DNA from 2 places in the Hyphobacterium lacteum genome. Region 1 is predicted to be linked to the other one. Evidence: predicted binding sites of a transcription regulator. Region 1 holds the regulator's gene; the other holds the start of a gene.
The links. Region 1 encodes LexA, which represses DNA repair genes until DNA is damaged. Its sites were predicted from a motif close to ATGTTCCNCTTGTGTTCC; they were not measured.
Positions count from the first base shown of each region.

Region 2: V0U79_RS02775 (PA0069 family radical SAM protein) is a predicted target of LexA. The motif match lies at 2,362-2,379, and genes of this name have one in related genera.

Region 1 is NZ_JAZDRP010000001.1:187,296-193,977, reverse strand. It holds gene V0U79_RS00920 (SurA N-terminal domain-containing protein) at 1-202, shown strand, start outside; gene V0U79_RS00915 (divergent polysaccharide deacetylase family protein) at 230-1,177, opposite strand; gene V0U79_RS00910 (anthranilate synthase component II) at 1,289-1,897, shown strand; gene lexA (transcriptional repressor LexA) at 1,963-2,631, shown strand; gene V0U79_RS00900 (ComEC/Rec2 family competence protein) at 2,612-4,729, opposite strand; gene gltX (glutamate--tRNA ligase) at 4,789-6,222, shown strand; gene gltA (citrate synthase) at 6,251-6,682, shown strand, end outside.
Region 2 is NZ_JAZDRP010000002.1:47,572-54,253, reverse strand. It holds gene V0U79_RS02785 (site-specific DNA-methyltransferase) at 1-445, opposite strand, end outside; gene rnhB (ribonuclease HII) at 565-1,128, opposite strand; gene V0U79_RS02775 (PA0069 family radical SAM protein) at 1,210-2,337, opposite strand; gene V0U79_RS02770 (uracil-DNA glycosylase) at 2,640-3,464, opposite strand; gene V0U79_RS02765 (electron transfer flavoprotein-ubiquinone oxidoreductase) at 3,577-5,247, shown strand; gene V0U79_RS02760 (tetratricopeptide repeat protein) at 5,296-6,682, shown strand, end outside.

The sequences.
Region 1 (6,682 bases):
AGCCGACGCACATGATGGCGATGTCGAGGATCCGCAGCTACTGGCCCAGATCGAGACTTTCCTCACGGACGGTTATCGCGGTGATATCGACAGCAGCCTGGTTTCCGCCCTGTATCGCGAATTCGATTTCACCACGGCTGATATTGAAACAGACCTCCGCGACCAGGCGCTGGGTGTCGTCGATCAAAGCCAATTCCAGTAAATCCTGCAGACTTTGGCGCGCGGGCGCCTATCTCGAGCGCGCGGATAATGAGGGTGATGCATTTCCTGCCGCTCCCGCCAACCGGTCCGTTGCGGGATCGGATTCCAATAGCTGGCTGACGGTTATGAAGCGAATATCCTGATTTTGCGGAGCCGCGATCCAGCTGGACAAGGCTTCCAGCGTCCCGGGCCGCGGATGAGCGATCGCGATGACCTGGCCCTCGCTGCGCGCCCGGGTCGCCATCGCATCAAGAAATTCCATTTCCTCGCCGGGGACGTGATCGATGAAGATATCGCGTCTGAGCGCCGTCAGCCCGGCACGGGATGCCACACGGTAGGCTTGGCTACGACCCGATGTCAGGGAATCGAGGAAAACAAGATCGCTTCCCTCAAGGCTCGAAAAAGCCGCGGTCAACGCCGCTGCATCTGCCGTAAAAGCACTGCCCATATGGTTGTTGAAACCGGTTGCGCCCGGAACACGTCTGAAAGCCAAATCGACGCGCCGCCTCAACTCTTCCCGTGAAAGATGGCGGGTCAACGCGCCCGGGCCGGGATCATCCAGACCATAAGGCTCCATTGGCAGGTGCAGGAAAATATCATGCCCCCTCTCCCGCGCTTCCAGGGCAAGTGCAGGCGTCGCCTCGGCATAGGGCAGGAATGACAGGGTCAACGCCACCGGTAGGTCCATTGCCTGGCGGGTCAATCCGGGATCGATACCGGCGTCATCGATCACAAGAACGACCACCGGCCGGGTGTCGGAAACAGGCTGCGGCGCCCGGGTTTCGGCGATCACGTACGGAACCGGATCGGGCAAAGGACGAAAGTTGTCAGTGTGGACAGATAATTCTTCGGTGGCTGCCGGCTCAAATCCAGTGGCGCGGCCCAGTTCAAAAGCGCCCGCTCCCGCCACGAAAATGGCAGCGGTCAACAGACCGGCGATTAGTGGACTTACCGAATTGGACCAAGCGGATCTCATGATGCCGAGGCCACACCGCTTCGGTTAACACCTCGTTTACCCGGCGCATGAGCACAGCAGCATTGCACGCCGAACCACCGCTTCTAGATTAGCGTCGGCAAAGGACATTTCATGCTGCTGATCATCGATAATTACGACAGCTTCACTTTCAACCTCGTTCACTATTTCGAGGAATTGGGAGCCAACACGCATGTCGTTCGCAATGATGCACTGAGCGTCGACCAGGCGCTTGCATTGCAGCCAAAGGCGATTTGCCTGTCACCCGGCCCCGGGCGGCCGGAAGATGCCGGCATTTGCCTCGATCTCATCCGGTCAGCGCCGGATGATCAGCCCATTCTCGGCGTCTGTCTCGGCCATCAATGCATGGGCGAGGTCTTTGGCGGCCAGACCGTACCCGCGCGGGCCATCATCCATGGCAAGGCCAGTAAGGTCAGCCATGATGATAGCGGCATATTTACCGGTCTGCCCGGCTCGTTTGCGGTCGCGCGCTATCATTCCCTCGCGATCGGCTCGCTTCCGGCTGATGCTCCTCTCATCGTCAACGCCCAGACCGCCGATGGAGAAATCATGGGAATCCGCCACAGGAATCGCCCGCTCCATGGCGTCCAGTTCCATCCGGAGAGCATCGCTTCGCAACATGGCCATTCGATACTGGCCAATTTTCTGAACATTGCAGGCCTGCCCGTGACGGCCGCGCTGGATGATTTCGCCTTAACTTGACGTTTACCCGGAACACTCATAGAACATTTTCAGAAGTTTCTGATTTGTTCTCTTTGAGGTGAGCCATGCTGACGCGCAAACAACACCAGCTTTTGCTCTTCATCCACAAGCGTTTGAGTGAAGATGGCGTATCGCCATCCTTCGAGGAAATGAAGGATGCACTGGATCTTGCCTCCAAGTCGGGAGTCCACCGCCTGATTACCGCCCTCGAGGAACGCGGCTTCATACGCCGGCTCGCCCACAGGGCGCGCGCACTGGAAGTGCTCAAAATGCCCGAGGACGCCTCTCCTGCCGCTTCGGCCAGCAATGTGGTGGAAGCCAACTTCGCGAATAGCGCGGCAAATGATGCCATGGATGTCCCCCTTCTCGGCAAGATTGCCGCAGGTGTTCCCATTGAAGCGATCCAGCACGAGCGAGACCGGATCATCCTGCCGCCTGATCTGGCGGGCGGACGCGGTGACCATTACGCGCTTGAGGTTGAAGGTGATTCAATGATCGATGCCGGCATCCTCGATGGTGATATCGTCATTATCGAGCGCAGTGATACCGCCATGAATGGCGAGATTGTCGTCGCTCTCGTTGATGAGGAAGAGGCAACGCTCAAGCGCTTGCGCAAGAAAGGCGGATCGATCGCGCTGGAAGCCGCAAACCCGGCATACGAGACCCGGATATTCGGGCCTGATCGCGTACGGGTGCAGGGACGCCTGGTCGGACTTATCCGCCGCTATCACTAGCAGGGCGGGCCCAGATCCGGCCACGGCGGCCGTCCTCTACACTGGTTCGCCTGAGTGAACGGCCCGGCTGACTCCAGATAGCGATTGCTCCCTCGCGGCTGCGGTCCCGCTGATCAATCAATTCGGCACGGCAGCTTGCACGCTGGATAGGTGACGCTGGTGCGAGCAGAACGACGAGATCCTCTCGCTGACAGGCCTCGGTGAGCCCCTCTTCTGCGCGCACGACCCCGATATCCAGTTCCGCACCATCAAGGTGGCATCCGACCGGATCGCAGCGCCAACCTGATGACCGGGGCGTGACAGGATCACCGGCCTGTTCAAGGAACACACGAAGCGGAAAGCGGGATCGGCGCCGGTCAGATGTTGCCCAGACAGAACCGGAATCGGTGTCTTCCTGCGCCAGAACCACACCGTCCTCGCTGACGAAGATATCCGGGGGCCGGCTATAGGCCCAACCGGCATAGGCAAGCAGGATCAGGATCGGCCCTGCCCAACGGAACACGCCGCGAGCCGCCACCAAGATGACAAAGCCCAGAGAGTAGAGCCCCATCACGGAACCGGGTGCAGAAGCAGCCGGTGCCAGCGCCCCCGGCCAATTACTGACCCATTCGGCAATTCCGACCACCCACATCAAGCCCTGGCTCATCACGGCCAGGGCGGGCGCATCCAGCCCCAATGGTGCCAGCGCCAGGGCAATCGCTCCAGCCGGCATCACCAGCAATGAGAAAACCGGCATGACCAGTAAATTGGCGGCCAATCCGAAAACTGCGATCCGGTTGAAGTGGAAAACAGCGAATGCCGCGGTTGCGCCGCCGGCGACCAGAGACGACAGGGAGAGGCTGCTCCAGAATTGCAGGATGGAATCGAACCAGGTCTTCCGATCACGTGTCGACGCACGTTTGCGCCAGAAATCAAAGGCAGCAATCAACGCCGCCGCGGCCGAAAATGACATCTGGAAACCCGGTGTCAGGACGCTCTGTGGCTGAAGAATGAGGACGATCGCAGCCGCGATCGCCACCGATTGCATGGAGATAGCCCGGCGGCGCAACAAGGTCCCCATCAGGATGACAGCGACCATCACAAAGGCTCTCTGCGTGGAAACCGACATGCCGGACAAAACCAGGTAGAGAAGCGCTCCCGTCAGGGCAAAAATGGCGGCGGGAATCCGGGGGTCATACCGCCGTGCAAACGACGGAAAGCTGGCAGCTGCTGCCCTGACAGCAAAGAAAAGTCCGCCCGCAAAAAGGCTCATATGGAGGCCGGATATCGCGAGAATATGGCCCAGACCGGCCGCCCGCAGCGCTTCTGCCTGATGTTCGGGAATGCCGGATCTGTCCCCCGTCAGAAGCGCCGCAGCAATTCCTGCGGTCTGCGGATGGGCGCCATTGCGAATATGTTCGGCCATGGCCCAACGCCAACGTACGAGGGATCTGCGCAATCCATCTCCCTGCACGTCGGCAGCCTCGAGCGGTGCAATGGCATAACCTGTGCCTGCAAGACCGGAGAACCAGGCTGCGAAGGCCGGGTCATAACCTCCCGGCACGGCGGGGCGCCGCGGAGGCGTCAGCACAACGCGCGCCTCGATCCCGTCTCCCGGGGAAAATGCCCCCCGCCGGGCATTGAAGCGTACCCTCGAAATGTCTGCCGGATGCCCATCCAGGTGCGTGACATGCACGATCAGCCGTTCCCGGCCATTTCCGGCCTGTATCTCCTCGATCCAGCCTGTAACTTCCCGGGCACGATTATCATCTGTCAGAACCGAACGAGATTGCCGCAAGGTATGCTGCTGCGCATATGCAAACCCGAACATCAGAGCCGCCAGCAATGTCAGGCCGGATAACAGGATCGGCCTTTGGCGCACGCCAAAACTTGCCACAAATGCCAGCAAAGACAGCGCAAGAGCGAACCAGCCAGCGAAAACAGGCGGCTCTATCCCGGACGTGAAATAGACAATCGAACCCGCGCCAAATGCTACCGGGCCCCAGATGACGATCCGGATCGGGGTTTTGTGGGCCGTTTCATCCGAAATACGGCGCCAAAAGCTGCTGAGAAAGCCGTGCAGCCGGAATGCCGGGAATCTGTGTTCGAGCTTACGCAATCGGCTATTTCATCCCCCTGCCTGCCATGCTACCAACCGCACTCCTTTCGCAGCGCAACATGGTTTCGCTAGTGCAAAATAAGACACAACCCATAGTTACACGGTTTGCGCCGTCGCCGACAGGCTATTTGCATATCGGAGGCGCCCGCACGGCCCTGTTCAACTGGCTTCTCGCACGCGGATCGGGCGGAAAATTCCTTTTGCGGATTGAAGATACCGACCGCGAACGCTCAACCGATGACGCAACAGCCGCGATCATTGATGGCCTCAGCTGGCTGGGTCTGGACTGGGATGGAGATCCGATTTCCCAGTTCGGCAATGCGGCCCGTCATGCTGCCGTAGCCCATGAACTGCTCGCGAATGGCCGTGCTTTCCGTTGTTATATGAGCGAGGCCGAGACCGCTGCCGAGCGCGAGAAAGCCTTCTCCGAAGGGCGTGCGCTGCGCAGCCCGTGGCGTGACCGTGACCCGGGCGATGCGCCGGCGGATCAGCCTTTCACCGTCCGTTTCCGGGCCGGCGATGACGATGTCGTCATTGCCGATGCGGTTCAGGGGGATGTTCGCTGGAAAGGCAAGGAATTCGACGATCTGATCCTGCTGCGTTCGGACGGGACGCCGACCTATAATCTCGCTGTCGTGGTCGATGATCACGACATGGGCATCACCCATATTGTCCGCGGCGATGATCACCTCGTGAATGCCGCGCGGCAGGCCCAGATCTATGACGCGCTTGGCTGGAAGCGGCCGGTTTTTGCCCACATCCCGCTGATCCACGGCCCGGATGGAAAAAAACTGTCCAAGCGCCATGGCGCTCTCGGCGTGGAAGCCTATCGGGATATGGGTTATCTGCCGGAAGGCCTGCGTAATTATCTTCTGCGTCTTGGCTGGGCATCAGGCGACCAGGAATACTTCACCGACGAAGAGGCCATGGCGGCCTTCAGCCTCGCTGGCCTGAACAAGGCGCCGGGACGGCTGGACTTTGACAAGATGGCCAGCGTCAACGCCTATCATATGAAGCTGGCCGACGATCAGCGGCTGGCCGAGCTGGTCTTGCCCTGGTGTGAGAAGCAATCCGAAGGGCTGGATCCATCCGATACCGGTTTCCAGACCCGCTTGCTGGATGCCATGCCGGTGCTGAAGACCCGCGCTGCCACACTGGAAGAATTGGCCTCACAGGCCTATTTCCTGTTCAAGCCAACGCCTTTCATCCTGGAAGGAAAAGCAGCAAGGCCCTTGAATGGAGATGGCAAGGACTATCTCGCCAAATTCAGATCAGTTCTGTCATCGCTCGACAGCTGGACAGCGGAAAGTGTGCACGGTGCCCTTACCGCTTTCGTCGAGAAAGAAGGTATCGGTTTCGGCAAGATCGGAGCTCCACTCAGGGCGGCCGTAACGGGTGGAGAACCGGCTCCGGACCTGTCCCAGGTCCTGGAATGGCTGGGCCCCGAGGAAACGCTTGCCCGTATTGATGAACAGATCAAATCAGACCTATAAGACGCACGAAAGAAGAAGGACGATCATCATGGAAACAAAAGCTCAACCCAACGGAACGGCAACGCTCACGATTGATGGTCAAACCTATGAGTTGCCGGTCCTGAAAGGCACGATCGGACCGGATGTGATCGACATCCGCACACTCTACAACAAGGCCGGTGTTTTCACCTATGATCCAGGCTTCACTTCCACCGGATCATGCGAAAGCCACATCACCTATATCGATGGCAATGAGGGCACCCTGCTCTATCGCGGCTATCCGATCGATCAGTTGGCCGAACAGTCCAGTTTTATTGAGGTCTGCTATCTGCTGCTGCACGGCGAATTGCCGACGCCGGCGGAACTTGAAGACTTCGATATGACAATCCGCCGGCACACCATGCTGCACGATCAGTTCGACCAGTTCTTCCGCGGTTTCCGACGCGACGCCCACCCGATGGCGGTCATGGTCGGCACGGTC
Region 2 (6,682 bases), on a different contig from region 1:
GCATTTGCACACCATCATTCAGCGCCTTCATGGCGGCATAGTTGAAGGTCGGCTTGGCATCCTTGGTCTTGGCCGCCCAGATCAGGGTTTCGTGCGCGTTGGTAAAGCGCGTGCCCTTGAAGTTCGGCATCGGATTGGTCTTTCGCCAGATCACGTCATTCATGATCCAGAAGCCCATGTCCTGCAGGAAGGTGCCGAGCCGGAAAATATTGTGATAGGCGCCCATCACCCAGATGGCGCCATTCGGCTTCAATATGCGGCGCGCCTCTTCCATCCAGGCACAGGAGAAGAGGTCGTAATCGTCGTGATCGCCGATCTGGTCCCATTCGGCGTCGACAGCCGAAACCTTTGAATTGTCGGGGCGATGCAGATCGCCGCCAAGCTGCAGATTATAGGGCGGATCGGCAAAGATGAGATCGATGCACTCGTCCGGCAGCGTACGCATGATTTCCACGCATTCGCCTTGCAAAATCTGGTTGACCGGTAGCTTTTCCCGCACCGCTATACTCCACCCATAGGACCACCTTAGCAGCCAAGAATCGCCTGTGCAGCCCTAATGACGGGTTAAACAAGTGCGGGTTGGCGCATGGGCGAGAAGCTCATGCGGTGGATCGGGCAGGGTCCGTGGGCGGCAATCGCGTCCAGATGGGTGCGGGCACCATAGCCCTTATGCCCTTCAAAGCCATAGGCGGGATAGCGCTCGGCAGCGCGGATCATCAGATCATCGCGCAGCGTCTTGGCGATGATGGAGGCGGCGGAAATTGCCGGTTCCAGCGCGTCGCCGCCGATGATGAAGCGGGCGGCTGCCGGCAGGCCTTCGGGTGTGCGATTGCCATCGATCAGGAATTCAGCCGGTACTTCGCCAAGATTCAGCGCGGCGCGGCGCATGGCGGTCATGGTGGCCTGCAGGATGTTGATCCGGTCGATCTCCTCCGGCTCGGCAATGCCGACGCCGACAAGTGCGGTCTCACGGATCTGTGCGGCCAGGGCCAGCCGGCGCTTTTCGCTCAATTGCTTGGAATCATTCAGCCCGTCGATGGGCTCGCGCAGGATGACCGCTGCCGCCACGACCGGCCCGGCCAGCGGCCCGCGGCCTGCTTCATCGATGCCGGCGATGGTGTTTGCCATTTCCCCCTCTCCCTCGAGGGAGAGGGAAGCGCATTCAGCTTCCGACAGGAAGGTGGATGTGCAGGGTGAGGGGAAGAAAAGTCAAAACAAACTCCCCTGATTGCCGCGGGCGAGGGGGCGTTCGAACAGATCACAGCGCAGGCCGGGGCCCTTTGTCTTCAGGCCGAAACGCTCGATCGCCTTGCGGAAGCGGCTGGCCAGCAGGCGGGCATAGGGGCCATCGCCGCGCTGGCGTTTGCCAAAGGCTGAATCATATTCCTCGCCGCCACGGGTCTGACGCACCAGCGACATGACATGCGAGGCCGCATCCGGCCGTGTGGTTGCCAGCCATTCCTTGAACAGGCCTTTGATCTCCATCGGCAGACGAAGAAGCACATAGCCGGCAGAGATGGCACCGGCCTCGGCGGCGGCCTGTAATATCGCTTCCAGTTCGCGGTCATTCAGCGCCGGGATCATCGGGGCGGCCATGACGGTGACGGGCACGCCGGCTTCGGCCAGCTGCTTGACTGCCTCCAGCCGGCGGCCGGGCGTGGCCGCGCGCGGCTCCATGTCCCTCGCCAGGCGGCGGTCCAGCGTGGTGATGGAGATCGCGGCGCGGAACAGGCCCTTCTTGGCCATAGGCGCAATGATATCGAGATCGCGCAGGATCAGGGCCGACTTGGTGATCACGCTGACCGGATGGCTGAAAGCGGCGCAGACCTTGAGGAGGTCGCGGGTGATCTCTTCGGTACGCTCGATCGGCTGATAGCAATCGGTATTGGCGCCGATGACAATCGGTTCGGGCCGGTAATGCCGGTCGAGGAAGGTGCGCTCCAGCAGGCGCGCGGCCTCGGGCTTCTTGAAGATCACGCTCTCGAAATCGAGGCCGGGCGAATAGCCCCAATAGGCGTGGCTGGGGCGGGCATAGCAATAGACGCAGCCATGCTCGCAGCCGCGATAGGGATTGATCGAGAGATTGAAGGAAATGTCCGGCGAATGATTGCGTGTGACGATGGAGCGGGACGCATCGATCAGGGTCACCGTGCGCAGCTGCTGCGGTTCCGGGTCGCTGTCGCGCCAGCCATCGTCGAAGGGTTCATAGGCCTTGTCCTCGAAGCGGTTGGTCCGGTTCGAGCGCGCGCCTCTGCCCCTGGGTTGCAAGGGCTGGGGCAGCGGATCACCGACCAGATCGGTGTGAATGCAAGGGGGCGTGCGGGGGGCTTTGGTCATGCTCAGGATTATGTTCCTAGGAAAAGAACAAATCAAGAACTTGTGATGTTGATATCCACACACCCGTCATCCCTGCGAAAGCAGGGACCCAGTTGCGCAATTTCCACCGGCACGCCCCGAGCCAATCAGCCGCAAGCGTCACCGCCACGCCGATTGCGCGCACGAAAGACTGGCCGGCATGGATTGTAAGGCGGGGTCGGCCTTTTTGGTTTGTCTCGCTTTGCCTCGCACCCTTTCTCTCTCCCTCGAGGGAGAGGGAGGAGCGCGAATTCGCGAAGCGATGAGCGGTCAGGGTGAGGGGGTTACGCCCCCTCCACGCGTTTCACCACTTCCAGCCAGTCGCGCCAGGCGCGGCCCTTTTCCTGCGGGCGGAGGAGGAGATAGGCCGGGTGGAAGAGGGGCATGGCGTCGACATGCTCGCCCGGTTCTCCCTCGGCATCCTTGATGCGGTATTCCGACCAGCGGCCGCGCAGTTTCATGATGCCGGTGGTGGCCCGCAACAGCGCCTGCGCCGAGACGCCGCCGGCAAAGACCAGCACCTTGGGATGAACCAGCGCGATATGCCGCTCGATCAGCGGCAGGCAGACGGCAATCTCCTCGGTCGAGGGGGTGCGATTGCCCGGCGGGCGCCAGTTGAGGATGTTGGAGATATAGACATCGGTTTCCGGATCGAGGCCGGAGGCGCGGATCATCCGGTCCAGCAGCTGGCCGGACTTGCCGACAAAAGGCTTGCCCTGCTCGTCCTCGTCACGGCCCGGGGCTTCGCCGACAATCATGATCGGGGCCTGCGGATTGCCTCGCGCGAAGACGGTGTTGCGAGCGGTGCGTTTCAGGGCGCAGCCATCAAAGCCTTCAATTGCGGCTTTCAGCTCGTCCAGCGAATTGGCCTTGGCGACCGCTTTGCGGGCATCCATCGGATCGCCCTCGGCCTGACCGAAGCCGGCGGCCTGGGCCGCCTGCGGTGTGGCGATGGCGGGCTTGGGCTGGTCCTTCAGCGGGTCGGGCTGGCGCAGGGCCGGCTTTGCCGCCTTCTTTTCCGGGACCACAGATTCAGCCTCGATACCCATATCCTCCCACCAGGAGGTGAGGGCTTTCATCGCCTCGGATCGCGTATCGGTGGCAGGCATTCGGTGTGGACCCTGGATGGCGCTTCATCGCGCCCTAGCTGTGACAGAAGAGCTAAGCTAAGACAGAAACATCACAAAGCGAAAGACTGCGGGGCAAGGGAGCAGCCAGGAAATGTCAGACGATATTCAGCGCGAGTCGATGGAATATGACGTCATTATCGTCGGAGCGGGGCCGGCCGGACTGGCCGCGTCGATCCGGCTGAAACAGCTGGCCGCTGAGGCCGGGGCCGAGATATCGGTCGCCGTTCTGGAGAAGGGCGCCGAGGTCGGGGCGCATATCCTGTCCGGCGTGGTTGTCGATCCCAAGGCGCTGAACGAGCTCATTCCGGACTGGAAGGAGCAGGGTTGTCCGCTGACCACCGAGGTGAAGGACGATATCTTCCTGGCGCTATCGGAACATTCCAGCTTCCGCTTCCCGAATTTCGCCTTCCCGCCCTTCATGACCAATCATGGCTGCTACACCGGTTCGCTGGGGGCGGTTTGCAAATGGCTGGGCGAGCGGGCCGAGGCGCTGGGCGTGGAGATCTATCCCGGATTCCCGGCGGCGAACTTCATCGAGGAAGATGGCGTCGTCAAAGGCGTGGTCACCGGCGATTTCGGTGTTGCCCGCGATGGCAGCCACAAGGATGGCTATCAGCCGGGCATGGAGCTGCGTGGCAAGTATACGCTGATCGGCGAGGGCGCGCGCGGGTCGGTCGCCAAGAAATTGATGGATCGCTTCAATCTGGGCGAGGGGCGTGATCCGCAAAAATTCGGCATCGGGCTCAAAGAGCTGTGGCGCGTGAAGCCGGAGAAGCACAAGCCGGGCACGGTCCAGCACACAATGGGCTGGCCGCTGGACAATAATACCGGTGGCGGCAGCTTCCTTTATCACTGGGGTGATAATCTGGTGTCGGTCGGTTTTGTGGTGCACCTCAACTACAAGAATCCCTGGATCTCGCCCTTTGAGGAATTCCAGCGGATGAAGACCCACCCCGAAATCCGCGACCTGTTCGAAGGCGCCGAGCGGCTTGAATACGGTGCGCGCGCCATTACCGAAGGCGGGTTCCAGTCGGTGCCGAAACTGGCTTTCCCGGGCGGGGCGCTGATCGGGTGTTCGGCCGGCTTCGTGAATGTGCCGCGTATCAAGGGCAGTCATAACGCCATGAAGACCGGCATGCTGGCGGCGGAAAGTGTCTTTGCTGCCGTCCAGTCAGGCCGTCAGGGCGATGAACTGTCCGAATACCAGACAGCTTACGAGAATTCCTGGGTGGCCAAGGATCTGAAGCTGGTCCGCAATGTAAAGCCGCTCTGGTCGAAATTCGGCACCTTCCTTGGCATCATGCTGGGCGGGATGGACATGTGGATGAATTACATCCTTGGCGGCTTCTCGCTGTTCGGGACGATGAAGCACGGCAAGAGCGATGCCGCCTCTCTGGAGCCTGCCGACAAGTACAAGAAGATCGACTATCCCAAGCCGGACGGTGTGCTGACGTTCGACCGGCTGTCTTCGGTGTTCATCTCGAACACCAATCACGAGGAAGACCAGCCCATCCATTTGAAACTGGCGGATCCCGCGCTGCAGAAATCCAGCGAATGGGAGGTCTTTGCCGGCCCGTCCAGCCGCTATTGCCCGGCCGGCGTTTATGAATGGGTCGAGGATGAGAATTCCGGCGAGCGGAACTTCGTGATCAACGCGCAGAACTGCGTTCACTGCAAGACGTGCGACATCAAGGATCCGAACCAGAACATCGACTGGACCACGCCGGAAGGCGGGCAGGGGCCGATCTATTCCAATATGTAACAGTTGTGCTGACTTGTTCGTAAGACATAGAGGCGTATCGTTGTCTGCATGATTGTTCGTCTCGGCCTCCTATTCCTGTCAGCCCTGCTGCTGGCGGCCTGCCAGACCACGTCCGGCGACCCGTCTCTTCCGGTCATCAATGCCGAGGATGAAGGTCCGTCCGCCTATGGCGCCTTCCTTGCGGGGCGGTTCGCCGGAACTTCCCGGGATGCGGACGGGGCGTCGGATTATTTCGCGACGGCGTTTGAGCAGAGCCCGGACAGCGCCATCCTGGCCGAGCGCACCTTTCTCTCCTCTGTTCTGTCCGGCGATGTCGAACGGGCCGTCAATGCCGGGCGCGTGTCGGTTGCTGCCGGTGACGAAACCAGACTGGCCGGGCTTTACCTGGCAGCCGACGCCATGGCGCGCGGCCGCTATTCCGAGGCTGAAACCTATCTGTCCAGTGATCAGCTGGGCCCGTTCAACGAGTTCATCGCCGAGTTGCTGATGGACTGGGCGCAAGCAGGACAGGGCAATGCCGCCGAAGCGCTGGAACGCGCAAGAGCGGCTTCGGTGCCGGGATATGCCGCCGCGTATCTGACAGTGCATCGTGCGCTTCTGGCCGATTTTGCCGGTGAAACCGTGCAGGCTGATGCCGCCTATCAGGCCGCGGTCAGCGAAAGCCCGTTCACCCGGATCGCGATCGCCCTTTATGGCGATTTCCTGCTGCGCGAGCGCCGGCGTGAAGATGCGATCGCGCTTTATGACCGCTATCTGCAACAACAACCGCTCGAGCGCAGCATTACCGAAGCGCGCCGGATTGCCGCCGAAACCCGGCGGATCCCACGCCGGCCATCGGTCAGCCAGATGGCAGCAAGGGCTGTGTTCGGCCCTTCTGCGGCGCTGGCTTCACAAGCCGATATTGACCTCTCTGTCGTTTATCTCCGCTTGACCCAGCGGCTGGACGAGGCGTACGCGCCGGGTGTTGTACTGCTGGCAGGGTCATTGGACCGGACCGGCCTGGTTGATGCTGCGATCGAGGCTTATGACTCCGTGCCCTCCGGCCCGTTCCGGCTGCCGGCCCGGATCGACCGGATCTGGCTGCAGGCCCGTCAGGGCGAGCTCGAGGCAGCCCTGGCTGAAGCCCGCCAGCTCTACCAGACCAATGACGCGGTCGAAGCCCAGCTGGTCTATGCCGATCTGTTGCGCGCATCGGGTGAGTTTGGCCGGGCTGCAGAAGTCTACACCGAAGCGCTGGCGGCCCGCGAAGCTCAGGGCATGGTCCCGGACTGGCGGTATTATTATTTCCGCGCCATCAGCTATGAGCAGACCAATCGCTGGGCGCTGGCCGAAGCGGATTTCCGCTCGGCGCTGGAATTGTCGCCGAATGAGGCCGAGGTTTTGAACTATCTCGGCTATATGTGGGTAATCCGCGGCGAGCATATCGCCGAAGCCT